DNA from 2 places in the Nocardia sp. NBC_01329 genome. Region 2 is predicted to be linked to the other one. Evidence: predicted binding sites of a transcription regulator. Region 2 holds the regulator's gene; the other holds the start of a gene.
The links. The regulator HspR, encoded in region 2, represses chaperone genes until heat shock. The targets are predictions, from matches to a motif close to ANNTGAGTNNNNNNNACTCANNT.
Positions count from the first base shown of each region.

Region 1: a site for HspR is predicted at 6,480-6,502, ahead of lon (endopeptidase La). Genes of this name have one in related genera too.

Region 1 covers NZ_CP108381.1:5,714,760-5,723,938, reverse strand. Annotated here, with positions in the region: gene OG405_RS25965 (molybdopterin-dependent oxidoreductase) at 1-1,497, opposite strand, end outside; gene OG405_RS25960 (anti-sigma factor) at 1,624-2,475, opposite strand; gene sigK (ECF RNA polymerase sigma factor SigK) at 2,468-3,133, opposite strand; gene OG405_RS25950 (fasciclin domain-containing protein) at 3,285-3,932, opposite strand; gene lon (endopeptidase La) at 4,115-6,403, opposite strand; gene OG405_RS25940 (thiamine pyrophosphate-binding protein) at 6,571-8,286, opposite strand; gene OG405_RS25935 (cyclase family protein) at 8,283-9,086, opposite strand.
Region 2 covers NZ_CP108381.1:5,947,076-5,956,254, reverse strand. Annotated here, with positions in the region: gene OG405_RS27025 (globin domain-containing protein) at 1-898, shown strand, start outside; gene OG405_RS27020 (FAD-binding oxidoreductase) at 963-1,745, shown strand; gene OG405_RS27015 (helix-turn-helix domain-containing protein) at 2,470-3,117, shown strand; gene OG405_RS27010 (heat shock protein transcriptional repressor HspR) at 3,224-3,655, opposite strand; gene dnaJ (molecular chaperone DnaJ) at 3,709-4,884, opposite strand; gene grpE (nucleotide exchange factor GrpE) at 5,056-5,781, opposite strand; gene dnaK (molecular chaperone DnaK) at 5,778-7,628, opposite strand; gene OG405_RS26990 (hypothetical protein) at 8,128-9,179, shown strand, end outside.

The DNA of each region.
Region 1 (9,179 bases), 230 kb from region 2:
CGTATGCGAACCGGGCGGCGCGTCCCAGCGCCAGGTCCACTGACGCCAGGTATCCAGCGAATACTCCGGCGCCAGCTCGGCCGGTTGCCAGGGACCGTCGTCGACCTGCACCTCCACCGCGGCGATCCCGCGATGCTGAGCCCAGGCCACCCCGGCCACCACCGCCGGTCCGGGAGTGATGTTGCCGAATGCCGCCGGAACATCGATACGGGAGGCGGTTTTGATCGGACCGAGCGCCGACCAGCCGCGCCGAGTCCAATAAGCCCGGGCCCGATCGAATCTGGTGATCTCCAGATCGACGACCCATTTCGTGGCGCTGACATATCCGTAGAGGCCGGGCACCACCATGCGGGCCGGGTAACCGTGCGCGACCGGCAGCGGCTCACCGTTCATACCCACCGCTAGCAGAGCGTCTCGACCGTCGGTGAGTGCCGCGACGGGCGTACCCGCGGTGAAGCCGTCGGCGCTGGTGGACAGCACCATATCCGCGTCGGGCCGGATCCCGGCCTCGGCGAGGAGGTCAGCGAGCGGGTACCCGATCCAGGTCGCGTTGCCGACCAGATCACCGCCCACCTCGTTGGAGACACAGGTCAGCGTGATCACTTTTTCCACGGCGGGCCGCCGCAGCAGATCGTCCATGGTGAACTCGATTTCGCGGTCCACCATGCCGTGGATCCGTAGTCGCCAGTCGTCGCTGGTCAACGCGGGTAACCGCAGGGCGGTGTCGATTCGGTAGAACGTGTCGTTGGGAGTGATGAATTCGGTGATCCCCCGCACGGGCGGATCGGTTCCCAGCGGTACGGGCGCGGCCGCGAACTGTGGACGCGGGACCACGAACCGCCGCAGATCGGCGGTCACCGCCCGCGCCCGCTCCCCGGCCCACCGCCCCGCCGCCGCGGACCCCGCGGCGAGTACAAGAGCCCCGGCGGCCAGCCCCAGGAACCGCCGCCGCGACGCTTCGGCGCCGTCCGCACCCAAGCCCTCCTCGGTGGACACGAGCCCCGGCCCGGAACGGCGCCGCGGCGCCCGGGTGATCAGCACCCGGAGGGTGAGCACCCCGGCGGCGGCTCCCAGCAGGATCGGCACCGTGTAGGCCGCGGTCGCGGTCGGCCGCTGGAGTACCGCGATACCGACGACCACCGCGAGCCCGGCCAGCAGTGCGCTGCCATAGGGCCCGCGGCGTTCCAGCAGCCCCGCCGTCACGGCGAGCACCACCATCACCACACCCATACACAGGAAGAGGACGGGTTTGTCGCGGGTACCGAATTGTTCGATGGCGAACTCGCGCAATGCCTGCGGCGTGTGGTCGACCACGGTCGCCCCGGTCGCCAGGAAGGGCGCGGCCGCCGGGGCGATCAGAGCCGCGGCCAATTCACCGACACCGAGGACGACCGCGGCGGCCGCCAGACCGCTCAGCCCCGCCGCGAACCGTCCGACGGGGTACCGGGCCGCTGGGCCCGGCGCCGGGGAACCGGCCGAACTCGTCGTGTCCTGCATCAGCGTCCTCGTTCATCCGTCGGGGCGGGCGCCCCGACGGATGGGAATTCGTCACACCAGCCACTGCGGATGGTGTCACTTCCGGCCGCGGGGCGGAAGCCTCGGCAAACCCGGACCGGGCCGAGCTCAGCCGAGGGTGAGAGCCGCGATCGGATCGGTGGTGGGCGCGGGTGACCCGCCATCCGGCTCCAGCGTTATCGCGAGCTGATCAGAACCGGTGAACTCGGTGACGTACGGATCGCTCGCGCCCGGAAGCTCGGCCAGCACCCCGGCCGAACGCGGCGTCCCGCTCGCATCGATCAGCCACAGCTGATAGTCACTGCCGGGAGGCGGTTCGGGCGTCGCGTCGAAGGAAACGGTGGCCGCACTCAGCGCATCGGATACATGCACGGTGAGAATGCCGTCGGTGCCGATCCGGGTGCTGGTGGTCCGGGCGTCGGGCTGGTTCAGCACCTCCTGCGCGGTCACGGTCCCGCCCGGCTCGTCGCCGCGCTGCGCGACCACACCCACACCGACCGCGATACCGATGGCGACCACCACCGCGGCGGCCGCACCGAGCACGGCCCACCGGCGCGAAAGCGCCCGCCTACGGTCCCGGGCGAGAGTGAGTTCATCGGTGGTGCCGATGTCCGGCGGATCGGTCTGCGTGAGCCGGGTCGGATCGCTGATTTCGTCGTGCGGCGAATCGGACCGCACCGCGGAGCGGGCTCCGGGCGGGTGGTCGAGTGCCGCGAGAATTCGCGCCTCGATCCGGGCCGGGGGCGTTTGGGCGTCGAGAACCGACAGCGCCGCCATCGCTTCCCGCACCTCTCGGACGGTGCCGTCGAAGGAACGCGCGGTCTCTGGGTCGGCGGCACGCACACGCTGTTCGATCTCCGCCTCCTCGGCGGCGGCCACCGCGTCGAGGGCGTACGGAAACGCCAGGTCCAGCAGGTCGCCGCTGTTCTCCGGCGAATCGGGTGGTGCGGTATCAGGCATCGGAGGCAACCCCTGCCAGGCAGTTCTGGAGCCGCTTCAGACCATCGCGGATGCGGCTCTTGATTGTGGGTAGCGGAGATTCGAGGTGGTCGGCCACCTCGCGGTAGGTGCGCCCGCTGTAATAGGCGAGAGCGACCGCCTGCCGCTGGGTGGAGGTCAGTACCTCGAGACAGTCGCGTACCGCCTGCTCGTCGAGGCGCTGGTCCACCGTCTCGGAGACGACGTCGTGATCGCGCCCCAGATGGGTGTGCCCGTAGACGAGGTCCCTACCGGCGGCCGACTCCTCGGACCGTACCCGGTCGACCGCGCGCCGATGGGTGATCATCATCAACCAGCCGATGGCGCTCGACCGAGCCGGGTCGTAGCGTGCCGCCGCGGACCAGACCTGGAGGTATACCTCCTGGGTGGCTTCCTCGGCCGCCGCCGGGCTGCGCAGGATCCGCCGCGCCAGCCCGAACACGCGGGGACTGGTCTCCCGGTAGAACCGGGTGAACGCGTCCCGATCGCCGTCCCCGGCCGCGGACAGCAGGTCGGCGAGCCGACGCTGCGTCGCACGGTCGTCGTGTCCGTCGGTCCGGACCGAGCATGCCGCCGCATCGTCGGTTTCCGAATCCGCCAACCGGATCGGTCCGGGGCCGGACCCCGGCCGATTCGTCATGAGCGCGCCCTCGACTGCATGGCAAGGCATTCGCCGCAGCCCTCGGCCGGGATCGGTTCGCCGCCCGGGTTGTCGTCCAGATCACCGTGCCGAACACAACGCATCATGACGCCAGTCTGGTGCACTCGCCCTGCACACGCATCCGAAACAGTCAGGTCGGCGGCATGAGTACCTTGTCGATCATGTAGACCGTGGCGTTGGCGGTCTGCACACCGCCGCAGATCACCGCGGCGTCGCCGATCTCGATGTTCTCGCCGGTGCGGGTGGCCTCGACGGTTCCGCCTTCGACCGTGACGTGGTCACCGGCGATATCGGCGGGCGCGATCCGGCCGGGAACGACGTGGTAGGTGAGGACCTTCGTCAACGTGTCGGAATCGGTCTTCAGACTCTCGATCGTCGCCGGGTCGACCGCGGCGAAGGCAGAATCGACCGGAGCGAAGACGGTGAACTCGCCGCCGTTGAGCGTATCGACCAGATTCACCTTCGGGTTGAGCTGACCCGATACCGCCTGGACCAGTGTCTTCAGCATCGGGTTGTTCGAGGCCGCCACCGCGACCGGGTCCTGCGCCATTCCGCCGACCGAACCGGCCCCGCTGGGTACTTGGGCCGCGTAGTCGGCGCAACCGGGTCCGACGAGACCGGTGGCCGGTTCGCCGGCGGCCGGGGTGCTCGCCATCGGACTATTCGTGGCCGTGGCGGCGGAGTCGCTGGACGCGTCACCGGAACACGCCGTCGATCCCAGCAGGGCGGCGGTCGAAACGAGCGCCGCCGCAAGCACACCGCGTTGCATGCTCTTCATGGATTCCCATCACTTTCAGCCAGGCCGACCCTGTGCGGCCGCACCGCGAACATTGCAGGACGGAATTCGGGTGGATCGGCGGATCGGATGGGCGCGGGCCGGGATCGGGCGAAAAGAACCCGCTGGATACGGAACAGGCCGCGGTGGCTTCACCGGGAGCTACCGCGGCCCGTTCGCGTGGATCAGGCGCTGACCGCCAGGGTTCGGCTGTCCACGGCCGGTTCACGGACCGGTTCGATGGCGTGGGCGAGGATCTCGGCGACATCGCTCACCGGGCGGACGTCGAGATCGGCCAGCACATCGGCGGGGACATCGTCCAGGTCCGGCTCGTTGCGCGCCGGGATGAACACCGTCTTCAGCCCCGCACGTTGAGCGGCGAGCAGTTTCTGCTTCACCCCGCCGATCGGCAGCACCCGGCCGTTCAAGGTGACCTCGCCGGTCATTCCGACATCGGAGCGCACCGGGCGGCCCAGTGCCAGCGATACCAGCGCGGTGACCATGGTGACACCGGCGGACGGGCCGTCCTTGGGCACCGCTCCGGCGGGAAAGTGGACGTGCAGGTTCCCGTCCAGCACCGCCGATTCGATACCGATCTCGCCCAGATGCGACCGCACATAGGTCAGCGCGATCTGCGCCGATTCCTTCATGACGTCGCCGAGTTGGCCGGTCAGCGTCAGGGCACGTTCGCCGGCCGCGGTGTTGGCCTCGATGTAGAGGACATCACCACCCAGACCGGTGACCGCCAGCCCGGTCGCCACGCCCGGCACAGCGGTACGCTCCGCCGAATCCGGGGTGAAGCGCGGCCGCCCGAGATAATCCTTCAGGTCCCCGATATCGATGGTCAGCGCGGCCGCCGACGCATCGACCTCGGACAACCGGGTCGCCGCCTTGCGCAGTGCCTTGGCGATCAGCCGTTCCAGCTGCCGCACACCGGCTTCCCGGGTGTAGTCGGCCGCGATCTCGCGCAGTGCCTGGTCGGTGACCCGGACTTCCGCGGCGGTCAGCGCATTGCGTTCCAGCTGCCGGGGCAGCAGGAAGTCACGGGCGATGGCTACCTTGTCGTCCTCGGTGTACCCGTCGACCGTGATCACTTCCATCCGGTCCAGCAGCGGACCGGGGATGGTGTCCATGACATTGGCCGTGGCCAGGAACAGCACATCGGACAGATCCAGGTCCATATCCAGGTAGTGATCGCGGAAGGTGTGGTTCTGGGCGGGATCGAGCACCTCGAGCAGGGCTGCCGCCGGATCGCCGCGGAAATCCGAGCCGAGCTTGTCGACCTCGTCCAGCAGCACGACCGGATTCATCGATCCGGCTTCCTCGAGCGCCCGCACGACCCGGCCGGGCATGGCGCCCACATAGGTGCGCCGGTGACCGCGGATCTCCGCTTCGTCGCGCACACCGCCCAGGGCGACGCGCACGAACTTCCGGCCGAGAGCCCGGGCTACGGATTCACCCAGCGAGGTCTTGCCGACACCGGGCGGCCCGGCCAGGACCAGCACTGTGCCGGATCCGCGCCCGCCCACGACCGCCAAGCCGCGCCGGGCACGCCGCGCACGGACCGCCAGGTACTCGACCATCCGGTCCTTCACCTCGTCCAGACCGTGGTGGTCGGCGTCGAGCACGGCCCGGGCCGCCGCCACATCGGTGGAATCCTCGGTTTTCACCTGCCACGGCAATTCCAGCACGGTATCGAGCCAGGTCCGGATCCAGCCGCTCTCGGGGCTCTGATCGCTGGACCGCTCCAGTCGGCCCACCTCACGCAGGGCCGCTTCGCGCACGTTCTCGGGCAGGTCGGCCTGCTCGACCCGGGCGCGGTAGTCGTCGGCGCCGTCCGGTTCGTCCTCGCCCAGTTCCTTGCGGATGGCGTTGAGTTGCTGGCGCAGCAGGAATTCGCGCTGACTCTTCTCCATGTTCTCGCGGACCTCGTCACCGATCTTCTCGGTGACCTCGGCCTCGGCGATATGGGCCCGGGTCCAGTCGATCAGCAGGTTCAGCCGCTGCGCGACATCCGGGGTGTCGAGCAGTTCGCGTTTCTGCTCATCGGTGAGATACGCGGCATAGCCGGCGGTATCGGCGATGGCGGACGGTTCGGTCAGCTGGTTGAACGCGTCGACCATCTGCCATGCCTCACGCCGCTGGAGTACCGAGACGACGAGTTTTTTATATTCGGCGGCCAGTTCGCGGGTGCGGCCGTCGGCGGCGGGGATATCGACCGGTTCGGCTTCCACCCACAGCGCCGCACCGGGGCCGGTGACACCGTGCCCGATTTTCGCGCGCCGTTCCGCCTTGAGCACAGCGGCCGCCGCGCCGCCGCGCACCCGGCCGATCTGTTCGATGGTGGCGATCACGCCGTAGGCGGCGTAACCCTCGGTGAGTCGCGGGGCCAGAAGTACGGTCCCGGTCTTCGCGGCCTGCGCTGCGTCGATCGCCGCCTGTGCGGATTCGTCCAGTTCGATCGGCACGACCATCCCGGGGAGCACGATGGGATCGGTCAGGAACAGCACCGGAAGATTCAGTGGTGTAGTCACGAACACAACCTCCAATAGTTGAGCTAATCCCACTCAACTTCACCGGTATCGCCTTTGTTCCGCCTCCCGCCCCTGTTCGCCCAGGGCGAATAATCCGCAGATAATGCTCAGTGCCCGGCGAAGGCCTCCGCGAGCCACCACGCGCCGCCGTCACTGGTGATCTTCGCGTCGATCACCAGCGGCCGGGCCCGGCCGGTTCTCCGGTAGTCGGCTACCCAACGGCGCACGGCGGCGAGGTCGGCGACCGATCCGACCGTGACCCCGGTGGCCCCGAAACCGTTCGCGATGGCGGCGATATCTGTTTCGGGGAAGGTGACGGTGCCGTGGTCCGCGTCACCGAAGTGATGGACTTCGGCGCCGTAGGCGGAGTCGTTGTAGACGATCACCACCAGCGGCAGTTCGCAGCGCACCGCGGTCTCCAGTTCGGAGATCGCCATCAGGAAACCGCCGTCGCCCGCGCCGAGCACCGGAAGGCGATCGGGCCGCGCGAAAGCCGCGCCGACGGCGGTGCCCAGCCCCAGCCCGATCGACTGGAACGCCTGAGTGAAACAGAATCCGTTCTCGTCGGGCACCGACAGATGTGTTGCGGGATAGCCCATGAAGTTGCCGGAGTCGATCGAGACGATCCGCTGGGCGGGCAGTATCTCGTCGAGCGCGATCGTCAGGTGTCGCGGGTCGATCCGGCCGTCCCCGGCGGAGTCCTCCACCGGTACGTCCTGCCAGCGGCCGGTGCGCACGATCCGCGAAGCGACCTCGGCCGTGCGATAGCCGGTCACCTCCTCGGTCCCTGTTCTGCGCAGTTCGGCCAGCGCGTCGCGGGCGGCGGGTTCGCAATCGCCGAGTACCCCGAAATCGACCGGGCGGTGCGCGCCGATGGCGTCGATATCGTCGTCGACCTGCACAACCCGGGTATCGGAGCCGATGAGGCGCCCGTGCCGCGTGGTCCACATGTTCAGCGCACAACCCCAGCCGACGACGAGATCGGCGGCGGAGATCAACTCGGCCGTGGTCGGCGAGGCGAAGCCTCCGGAGATACCGAGCGCGAACTCGTCGCCGGCGAAGAGTCCGTTGGCCACGGCCGAGGTGGCGAGCAGAGCCCCGCATGCCGCGGCCAGGGCGGCGATCGCTGGTCCGGCGTGCCGGGCGCCGCGACCCGCGACGAAGACCGGCCGACGCGCGTCGCGCAGCGCCTCGGCCAGTTGCGCGACCGCCTCGGCACCGGGTCGTACCCGCTCCCGCGGCACGGGAGCCGCGACGGGCCCGGTCGCGGTGCAGGGTGCGGCGGCGATATCGATCGCGATATTGAGAACCACCGTGCGGCGCCGGGTCACCGCGGTCCGATGAGCCCGGATCACATCGGATACCGCGGTCCGCGCCGAGTACACCCGCTCGCTCACCGCACCCACACTCCTGGCCAGGGCCTCCTGATCGACCCGGAAATTGGACCGCAGCGCCGCCGCCGGGCTGTCCGCGGTGAGCACGATCATCGGGGTACGGCTCTTCGCGGCCTCACCGATCCCGGTCATGGCGTTGGTCAGCCCGCAACCCTGATGCAGTGAGACCACCCCGACCCGGCCCGACATCCGGGTGTAGGCGTCGCCCATGCTCGCCGCGCCGCCTTCGTGCCGGGCCGCGGTGAAGGGCACCCCGCCGCGACGCAGCGCATTGGTCATCACGAAGTTGCCGCTGCCCACGACCCCGAAACAGTGCCCGGCACCGAGATCGGCGAGTACCCGGCCCACCACATCGGCGACGGTCGGGCCGTAGACCACCGCGGCCGGGGCCGCGGGCGCCGGGGAGTCCGTCGAACCGGTGACGGTCATGCCTGTGCGCCGCTGCGATCGAGCACCGCGAGCACCCGCGCCGGGCTCCCGGTGCCGCCGACGATCGGCAGCGGGCTCACCACCAGCATCGCGCCCACTGCCGGCAGATATCCGAGGTTGCGCAGCGAGGTGAGACCGTATTTGTCGTTTCCGAGGAAGTAGTGGTGGACCGGGAAGGCGGGATCGAAACCACCGGCCAGGCCGGCGTCCACACCGACGGTTTCGACCCCGAGACCGGTGACCGACCGTTCGGTGGCCAGCCAGTGCGCACAGTCGACCGCCACTCCCGGTGTATGCGAACCGGTGTCGTCGGCGTTGAGGAATTCGGCCGCCGAACCTCCGCGCGACTCCCACCCGGTGCGCAGCAGCAGCCAGGTGCCCTCGGTCAACCGGCCGTGTTCCGCCTCCCAGGCCTCCACCTCGGCGATCGTGAGCAGATGATCGGGATCGGCGGCGACCTCACCGGTGAGGTCCAGGACGGCGGCGGGGCCGATGAGCCGGCGCACCGGGATCTGCGAGACATCGTCCCCGTCGCGCCCGGTGACCCAGTGCACCGGGGCATCGAGGTGGGTGCCGATATGTTCCCCGGTGTGGATGTTGTTGTGCCGCCAGAACGGGCCGGGCTCGTTGTAGGCGCTGACCTCTTCGAGACTGAAATCGATCAGATTCGCGAACGGTTCGGGCAGGCGCAGGGCCGGTGTCGAACTGCTCAGCGGAGTGGTCAGATCGATCACTTCCAACCGCCCGGTCGCGAGTGCGTCGAGGAAAGCGGGGAGTACCGAGGTCTCGGGGTTGCTCATGCCGGCACCCTATTCCGGATTTTCGCGGTGCGGCATACCCTCGCGAGGGCAGCCACTGCACCGGTGAGCCCTGATTGACACCCGGGACGGCCC
Region 2 (9,179 bases):
CGGTGTCGACGCCTCGCATTACGACCTGGCCGGGCCGGCGCTCTACGCCGCCTTCCAGACCTACAACGGCCCGTACTGGACCAGAGAACTGGCCGAGGGCTGGCGCGATGTCTGCCTGCTCATCTCCGCCGCCATGGCCATAGGCGCCAATTCCGATGATTCGCCGCCCTATTGGGAGGCCACCGTGGTCGGCCACCGGCACGTCCTCGACGACCTGGCCATCGTCCGGCTCCAGTCCGACGACCCGATTCCCTATCTGGCAGGCCAATACGTCCCCATCTCCGTCCCGCAGCGGCCCCGGATGTGGCGCTATCTCTCTCCCGCCATCCCGTCGAACCCGTACGGCGAAATCGAATTCCACGTCCGAAAAGTTCGCGGGGGCTGGGTGAGCCCGTCGATCGTCAACGAGACCAAGGTCGGCGACCGCTGGCTCATCGGCGGACCGCTCGGCGGCCTGCAGGTGGATCAGAACAGCGGCCGCGATGTGCTGATGATCGGGTCCGGCACCGGCGTCGCGCCGCTGCGCGCCCAGCTGATCGAGATGGGCCGCCGCGGTATCAACCCCCGGGTGCACTTCTTCATCGGCGGGGTCTACCCCTGCGATCTCTACGACGTGGAGAACATGTGGCAGCTCTCGCAGAGCAACCCGTGGCTCACCATCGTCCCGGTCTGCGAACACAAGACGAACCCGTGGTGGTATCCGCATCCCACCGAGGACGCGCCCTACGGCATGCACCGGCGCCTGGTCGGCAACCTCGGCGCCGTGGTAGCCAGTTTCGGCGCATGGGAGGATCGGCAGATCCAGATCGCCGGTTCGGCGAAGATGATCGCCGATACCCGGCGCGCACTGCTCGCGGTCGGCACCCCGGAGGAGATCATCAGTACCGATCCGGTCTGATCGGTGTCGGCACATCGAGCTCCGGGCGGTCTCCGTCCGGCCCGGCCTGTCAGGTGAGTGAAGTATGAGCAACGACCCGAGCGCATTCCCCGGCCATTCGCCCCAGCGGGCACACTGGCTGGCCGATGTCGTCGAACATCATCGGCTGCGCCACGATTTGGCCGTGGTCCGGTTGATCGGCGAATACGTGCCGTTCCATGCCGGACAGTCCCTGCAGGTCGAGGTCCCGCAGTTCCCGGGGATGCGGCGGCGGTTCTCCCCCGCCCTACCGCCCTCACTGGACGGCAAGCTCGAATTCCATATTCGAAGCGTGGCCGGCGGCTGGTGCAGCGGCGGGATCGTCGCCGATACCGCGGTCGGGGATCGCTGGAAACTCGCTGCGCCCGAAGGCATGTTCACCGTGGACCCCGAGGGCGACGAGGTGGTCATGATCGCCGGCGGTACCGGCCTGGCCCCGCTGCGCGCCCAGATCCTGGAGCTGGCCAGGCAACCGGACCCGCCCACCACCTATCTGTTCTTCGGGGGTTCCGCGCCGCGCGATCTGTACGCCGCCGATATGCTCGTCCTGCTGGCCGCTGATCTGCCCTGGCTCACGGTGGTACCGGTGGTGGAACGGCTCGACGACCCGTCCTGGGCCGATAAATGGCACGAAAGCCACCGGGTGGACATAGGTTTCGACGAGGACGATCTGCTCCAGGGCACCCTCGCCGAAGTGGTCGGGTCTTATGGGTCGTTCGGTCGGCACCAAATCCTGGTGTGCGGCTCCCCGGCAATGACCCGCTCCACCGTCGAACGTCTTCTCGACTCGGGCACTCCGCCCGAGAGAATTCAGTTCGAGGGCGCCTGAGCTCTGCCGGGACGCGATTCCGAATCCCGGTCCGGCACAGCGCCCGGTCTCGCATGGCCGGACATTCCTGGCATACGGTCACAGGCCGAAAAACCCGTCGCCGATTTCACCCACTCCAGGCTGCGGAGGGTTCGAATGTGGCGACGGCAGGGCTCGGAGATGCGGGGGAACTCTGCCCGATCGGTCCTTCGGCGGTCTCGGCGGCTCACCCCATGGTGAACGCACGTCCCGGCTGCTCGATCTTCGAACGGGGAGAAGGGGATCGCCGCACTCCTCCGAGAGCCGGTAGGTCATGCCGTTCGAGGACGTGATGGAAGGCCAGCGGGCGTACACCTCGTGAGCGTCCACTATCACGTCGGCTCGGAGCGCTACGCGCATATGTTCGCCGTCCAGATGGTCCAGATGTGGCACGAAGACCGCCTCTGCGCGTTCGATCGCAATCAGCCTGAGTAACCGGTCTATCCGGCTATGGGTGGCGGCGCACAGCACAAGGGTCTCGCACAGTGTGTAGCCGAGTCGTTCGGACAGCCGGCGCATGCGGCATTCATCCTGATACTGCTGGGCTCCTGACACATCGGTGCGCAAGTAGGCGATAGCGGGTGCCTGCTCCATAACCTGCTCCCTGAAGAAGGACTGATCAGTCCTGAACGACCGTAAATCGCCCCTGATGATAGGACTAGTTAGTCCACTTTGAGTTATTTTCAGTCAATGGAGAAGATGGGGCATGAGCAAGACCGCTGATGTGATCCGGGTACGACGAAGTCAACTTCGTTTATCGCAGGACCGACTGGCCGAGCTCGTCGGCGTTACTCAACGCCAGATCGGACGCTACGAATCCGGCGAACAGTCTCCCAGCCTCGCGGTGAGCGTCCGGCTGTCCAACGCATTGCAGGTGTCGTTGGCCGAGCTGGCCGGCGCGGAGGCGTCCGAGACCGACTTGTCCGGCGAGTGGTGGGTGGCGTGGCAATATCGGCGGAGTGGCGCCGACCATGTGAATGTTCACCTGTTGGCCGTAGCGCAGGACGACGAATTACTTCACGTAGCTGACGGCGATCGCGCTCATCCAGTTGTCGACGGCTCGTACACGTGGCGTAGCGAGCTCCGGCTATGGGGCGGTGAAGTGCTGATGGGCTGGTATACGACGTCGGGTGGAAGCATCCGCCACATCGGAACTCTCTACTTCGCGCTGCACCCGGATGGCTCGCAGATGATCGGCTCATGGACCGGTTTGCGGCCGACAGGCTCGCTGGCTCGGGGCTGGACTGCGATCGCGCGCGATAAAGACTGTGCGATCCAATTGGTCACGTCGCTGATCGACACGAACGGGGAATTGCCGACATGGCCCGAAAGGGCTATCCGATCGTCGCGCTGACCATGCACATCGATATCGGTGAGCCCGCCGGCCAGGGCACCTCACCGCGCGCGGTGAGGCCCTGCGCCGCGTCCCGGCGGTGTCAGAACCTCATGGCCTCATCCAACTAGTGCCGCCGGTTACGCGGCTGCCACACCACCAGCGCGGTATTGCGCTGCGGTGGAATCAGTTCCGGCCGGTAATCCGGCCGAGCCCGCTCCCGTTCCAACGCCGCGGACAGTTCCATCACCCGCTGCTGGAGTTCGGTGACCTGGTTGGTGAGCTCGATGATCCGTTTGATCCCGGCGAGATTGACGCCTTCGTCCTGGGACAGCCGCTGCACCTCGCGCAGCAGCTCGACATCGTGTTCCGAATAGCGCCGGCCGCCGCCCGAAGTACGCTGCGGCGTCACCAGACCCAGCCGGTCGTAGGTGCGCAGGGTCTGCGCGTGCATACCCGCCAGCTGGGCGGCCACCGAGATCACGAAGTATTCGCTGCTCGATCGGCGCCCTTCACGGGGCCCTACGCGGTCATGCTGCGCCGCCGCCTCCGGGCCCATCGCTCGAGCCGCGGGGCGTGCCGACCCCCCCTCGGATACCCGTTTCGGCTCCATCACGCACCTGCCCATCCCGCTCTCGGATCGAACCCGCTGGCCTTCTCCGCCTCTTGCAGCGCGCGCAGCGCCGCTACGGCATCGTCATCCAGCTTCGGCGGCACGGCGACCTTCACGGTGACCAGCAGATCACCGGCTCCGCCACCACGTTTGGGCACTCCGCGGCCGCGCACCCGCAGGATGCGGCCGTCCGCGGTACCCGGCGGCACTTTCACGCCGACCCGGCCCTCCAGCGTGGGCACCGATACGGTCGTGCCGAGCACCAATTCACTGTAACTGACCGGCAATGCCAGGGTCAGGTCGTCGCCGACCCGGCCGAAGACCTTGTCCTGGCTCACGTGCACCGTGACGAACAGATCGCCTGAGGGCGCACCCCGCAGGCCCGCCTCACCCTGCCCGGCCAGCCGGATCCGTTGCCCGTCCGCGATACCCGGAGGGATCCGGACATTGATGGTGCGGGTGCGGTTCTGGATACCGCTGCCGTGGCAGTCGACGCACGGGTCATCGATGATCGATCCGGTACCCCGGCAGTCGTCACAGGGTTCGCTGAATCCGAAAGCACCCTGATTGCGGCTCACCACACCGCTGCCGTTGCAGATCGGGCACACCCGCGGGCTGGTACCCGGTTTGGCGCCGCTGCCGTGACAGGTGGTGCACGGTGACGGGCTGGTCAGGTACAGGGGCACCGTGACGCCCTTGGCCGCCTCGCGGAACCCGAGTGTCGTTTCGGCCTCCACATCCGAGCCCCGCCGCGGGCGGCTGCCGGCACGGGTGGCACCGCCACCGCCCCGGTTGAACAGACCGCCGAACAGATCACCGAGGCCACCGTCGGCTCCGCCGGCGCCGGCTTGGCCGAAGATATCGCCCAGATCGAAACTCTGGGAGAACCCGCCGCCGGCACCCGGGGTGAAACCGCCGCCCCGGCCGTATCCGCCGCCGGAGAAAAGACGGCGGGTCTCGTCGTATTCGGCGCGTTTGGCCGAGTCGGACAGCACGGTGTGTGCCTCACTGACGGCCTTGAACCGTTCCTCGGCCTCGGCGTCACCGGGGTTGGCGTCCGGATGCAGATCACGGGCGAGTTTGCGATACGCCTTCTTGATCTCATCGGTGGAGGCGCCGGCGGAGACACCCAGCTCCTTGTAGAAGTCCTTCTCGATCCACTCCCGCTGGCTCACCGGGTATCTCCTCCTCTCGCTACCGTTCCACGGCCCGGACGGGCCGCTGTGGGGTCACACTTTCCTACCGTCTCCGGGCCCGCCGCGCGCGGCGCGACGGGCGCGCGGCGCCCCCGAATCACTCCGGGGGTACGCCGCGCGACCCGGTCCGAGGCTCTCGCCGCGGAGTCGTTACTTGTCCGAGCCGGCATCAGCATCCGATGCCTTCGCCGGAGCGGGTTCCGCCGTGGTCGCGGAATCCGGGTTCGACCCGAGATCCCCCGCCCCGTCGGTGACCCCGACCAGCGCGTGCCGCAGCACCCGCTCGCCGAAGCGATACCCCTTGCGCATCACCACACCGATCACCGGATCGTGTCCGGATCCCTCGTGCTGAACCGCCTCGTGCAGGTTCGGATCGAAAGGCTCGCCCTCGGATCCGAAATCCTCGAGACCCTGTTTACGCAACGCCTCGATCAGCTTGTCGGCCACCGAGCGCAGCGGCCCGGATTCCAGGTCGCCGTGTGCCTTCGCGCGGTCCAGATCGTCGAGGACCCCGAGCAGTTCGGTGACCACGGCGGCCTTGGCGGAATCGATCGCGGTCTTGCGGTCGCGTTCGACCCGGCGCCGATAGTTGGTGTACTCGGCGGTCAGCCGCTGCAGATCGGCGGTGCGCTCGACGAGCTCGTCCGACGCACCGGGCGGAGCGTCCGCGGGCGCCGCCTCGACGCCGTCACCGTCGAGGCCGGCCTGCGGCGCCTGGGGCGCTACACCCTCCTCGGCCCCGGCCGGGGCGGCGCCGTTGGCCGCCCCGGCCTGATCCCGTACCTCACCGGTTTCCGGATCGATCTTGCGCTTGTCCACGAAGCTGACCGGATCCGCCGGCTCTCCCGAATTACCTTTGTTTCCCGAATTCGTCACTTCTTCTCCGTGTCGACCGGCTCGTCCACGACCTCGGCGTCGACCACCTGGTCGTCGCCGGCGTCCGCACCCGCGGCGCCGTTACCGGCGGCCGCGCCTTCGGAGGCCTGGGCCTCGTAGATCGCCTGACCCAGCGCCTGGGATTCGGTGGCCAGCTTCTCCACCGCGGCCTTCACCGCGGCGGTATCGGTGCCCTTCAGCGCCTCCTTGGCCTCCGTGATCGCGGCCTCGACCTTGGACTTCACATCCGCCGGAACCTTGTCCTCGTTGTCGGCGATGAACTTCTCGGTCTGGTGTACCAGCGATTCGGCCTGGTTGCGGGTCTCCGCTTCCTCCCGGCGCGCCTTGTCCTCGGCGGCGTGCGCCTCCGCGTCCTTGACCATCCGGTCGATCTCTTCCTTGGACAGACCGGAGCCGTCCTGGATCTTGATCGTGTTCTCTTTACCGGTGCCCTTGTCCTTCGCCGTCACGTGCACGATGCCGTTGGCGTCGATATCGAAGGTGACCTCGATCTGCGGCACCCCGCGCGGGGCCGGCGGGATTCCGGTCAGCTCGAAGGAGCCGAGCAGTTTGTTGTGCGCGGCGATCTCCCGCTCACCCTGGAACACCTGAATCTGCACCGACGGCTGGTTGTCATTGGCCGTGGTGAAGGTTTCCGAGCGCTTGGTCGGGATGGTGGTGTTGCGCTCGATGAGGTTGGTCATCACGCCCCCCTTGGTCTCGATCCCCAGCGACAGCGGGGTCACATCGAGCAGCAGGACGTCCTTGACCTCGCCCTTGAGCACACCGGCCTGCAGGGCGGCGCCGACTGCGACGACCTCGTCCGGGTTCACGCCCTTGTTGGGCTCCTTGCCGCCGGTCAGTTCCTTGACCAGTTCGGAGACCGCGGGCATCCGGGTGGAGCCACCGACGAGCACGACGTGGTCGATATCGGCGACCTTGATGCCGGCGTCCTTGACCACGGACTGGAACGGCGCGCGGGTGCGGTCGAGCAGGTCCGAGGTGATCTTCTGGAACTCGGCGCGAGTCAGCTGCTCATCGAGGAACAGCGGGTTCTTGTCCGCGTCGACGGTGATATAGGGCAGGTTGATCGAGGTGCTCTGCGAGGAGCTCAGCTCGATCTTGGCCTTCTCGGCGGCCTCACGCAGCCGCTGCATGGCCATCTTGTCCTTGGTCAGGTCGATGCCCGAGCTGGACTTGAACTTGTCGACCAGCCACTTCACGACCCGCTCGTCCCAGTCGTCACCACCGAGGTGGTTGTCACCGGAAGTAGCACGGACCTCTACGACGCCTTCGCCGATCTCCAGCAGCGAGACGTCGAAGGTACCGCCACCGAGGTCGAAGACCAGGATGGTCTGCTCCTTGTCGCCCTTGTCCAGCCCGTAGGCCAGCGCGGCGGCAGTGGGTTCGTTGACGATACGCAGCACGTTGAGCCCGGCGATCTGCCCGGCTTCTTTGGTCGCCTGCCGCTGCGCGTCCTCGAAGTAGGCGGGGACGGTGATCACCGCGTCGGTGATCTCCTCGCCCAGGTAGGACTCGGCATCGCGCTTCAGCTTCATCAGCGTGCGCGCGCTGATCTCCTGCGAGGTGTACTTCTTGTCGTCGATCTCCACGGTCCAGTCGGTGCCGATATGGCGTTTCACCGAGCGGATCGTGCGGTCGACGTTGGTCACGGCCTGGTTCTTGGCCGGCTGCCCGACCAATACCTCGCCGTTCTTCGCGAACGCGACGACAGAGGGCGTAGTACGCGAACCCTCGGAGTTGGCGACGACGACCGGCTCACCACCTTCGAGAACGGCGACGACCGAGTTCGTGGTCCCGAGGTCGATTCCGACCGCACGAGCCATTTGTTTCCTCCTCATTTTCGACTGCTTGTGTCTGTCCGGGCCGGTGCCCATGGCGCGCGGCGGGCCCTTGGGGCCCCACCGCATGGACCCGCCCCTGGCAGAACATAGAGCACGGTCCCAGCAATACTGAGCGTGGTCGGCTCAATCCTGCCCCGCTTCCGCGGGGCCGTCAAGTCAAACTTGAGCCGCCATCACTCAACATTGTCGATCCACTCAACCCCCGACCCCGGCGATGTATTCCCACACCCGCATCCCGACGCCGCCACCATTGTTCCCCGGGCCCGGCACAGCGAACCGAGTCGGTGCGACATCGTGACCCAGCCGTACCGCGCCCGGGCGCCTCCACCGGGGCCGAGCCCCGATCCCCATCCGCCGCTCATCGGCGCTATTGTCAATGCTCCGCCCATGGTGACCCGGCACCCCGCGTCGCGGACCGGTGTCGCGCGGGCGAACCCGTACCGTGGTTTTTGGATGAGGAAGTCGAAGCGAGGATCCGAGAATGGCCACTGGGGTGGGCCTGCACATCGCGGAGTACGCGTGCACCGCGGCAGTCGTCGACGACGACGGGGATCCGCACTTCATCCTCCGTGAGCCGGTGCTGCACATGTCCGACGAGGGCGACGCGGTGCTCGGTGGTGCTGTCGCTCCGGCCGGGTACTCCCATACGATCACCGGTTTCGTCGCCGCCGTGGGCGATCCGGCGGGCGTGGTCGTAGACGACGGTGAGGCATACCGGGGGGAAGACCTGCTCGCCACCGCCCTGTTCTGCCTGATCAACCTCACCGCCGACCATCTCAACGGCCCGGCCGAGTTCTATGCGACACATCCCGCCGGATGGCCCGCCGCACAGGTCCTGGCCCTGCGCGGCGCACTCGACTATCTGGGCCTGAAATCGGTGACCTTGATCGGCGAGGACGAACTCCCGGCGCCGGCCACCCGTCTCACCCCGGGGGAAACCGCCCGGTACTTCGCCGAGAGCGTGGGCCGCGCGGCACTGGCCGTTGTACTCCGCACTCCGGCCGGGGCGACCCCGCCCGATCCCGGCACCGCCCAGAACTCCGCACTCGACACGGTCGTCATGCCCAAACTCCGCGACGGCGACACCTCGGCCAAGGCGTACTCCGCGATGGTCCCGGCCATGGATCCCGAAGCCACCTACGGCGGCCCGAGTCTCGGGGTCCTGGCCGCCGGACTGGGCTCCGCGGCCGAGCCCGGCCCCACGACCGACGCGCGCCCCGGGACCGGTACCTCGGCGGCACTCTCGACAGCCGCGGCGAAACCGGCGGCGAAAGCGGCGGCCGCGGCCCCGCCGCGCCGGGATCGGAGCGGCGGGGGCCGCCGCACCGCCGGGTTGGTGGCGGCCGCCGCGGTCGGCGGCCTGCTGATCGGAGCCGTCGGCGTCACCGCGATTCTGCGGACCGGCGCGGCCGAACCAGGTGAACCGGTCACCACCTCGGTTACCGAAACACCCCCTCCGCCACCACCGGTCCAACCACCACCGGTCCAGCCACAACCGGTGGCTCCGGTACCCGAGACCTACGAGCCGGAACC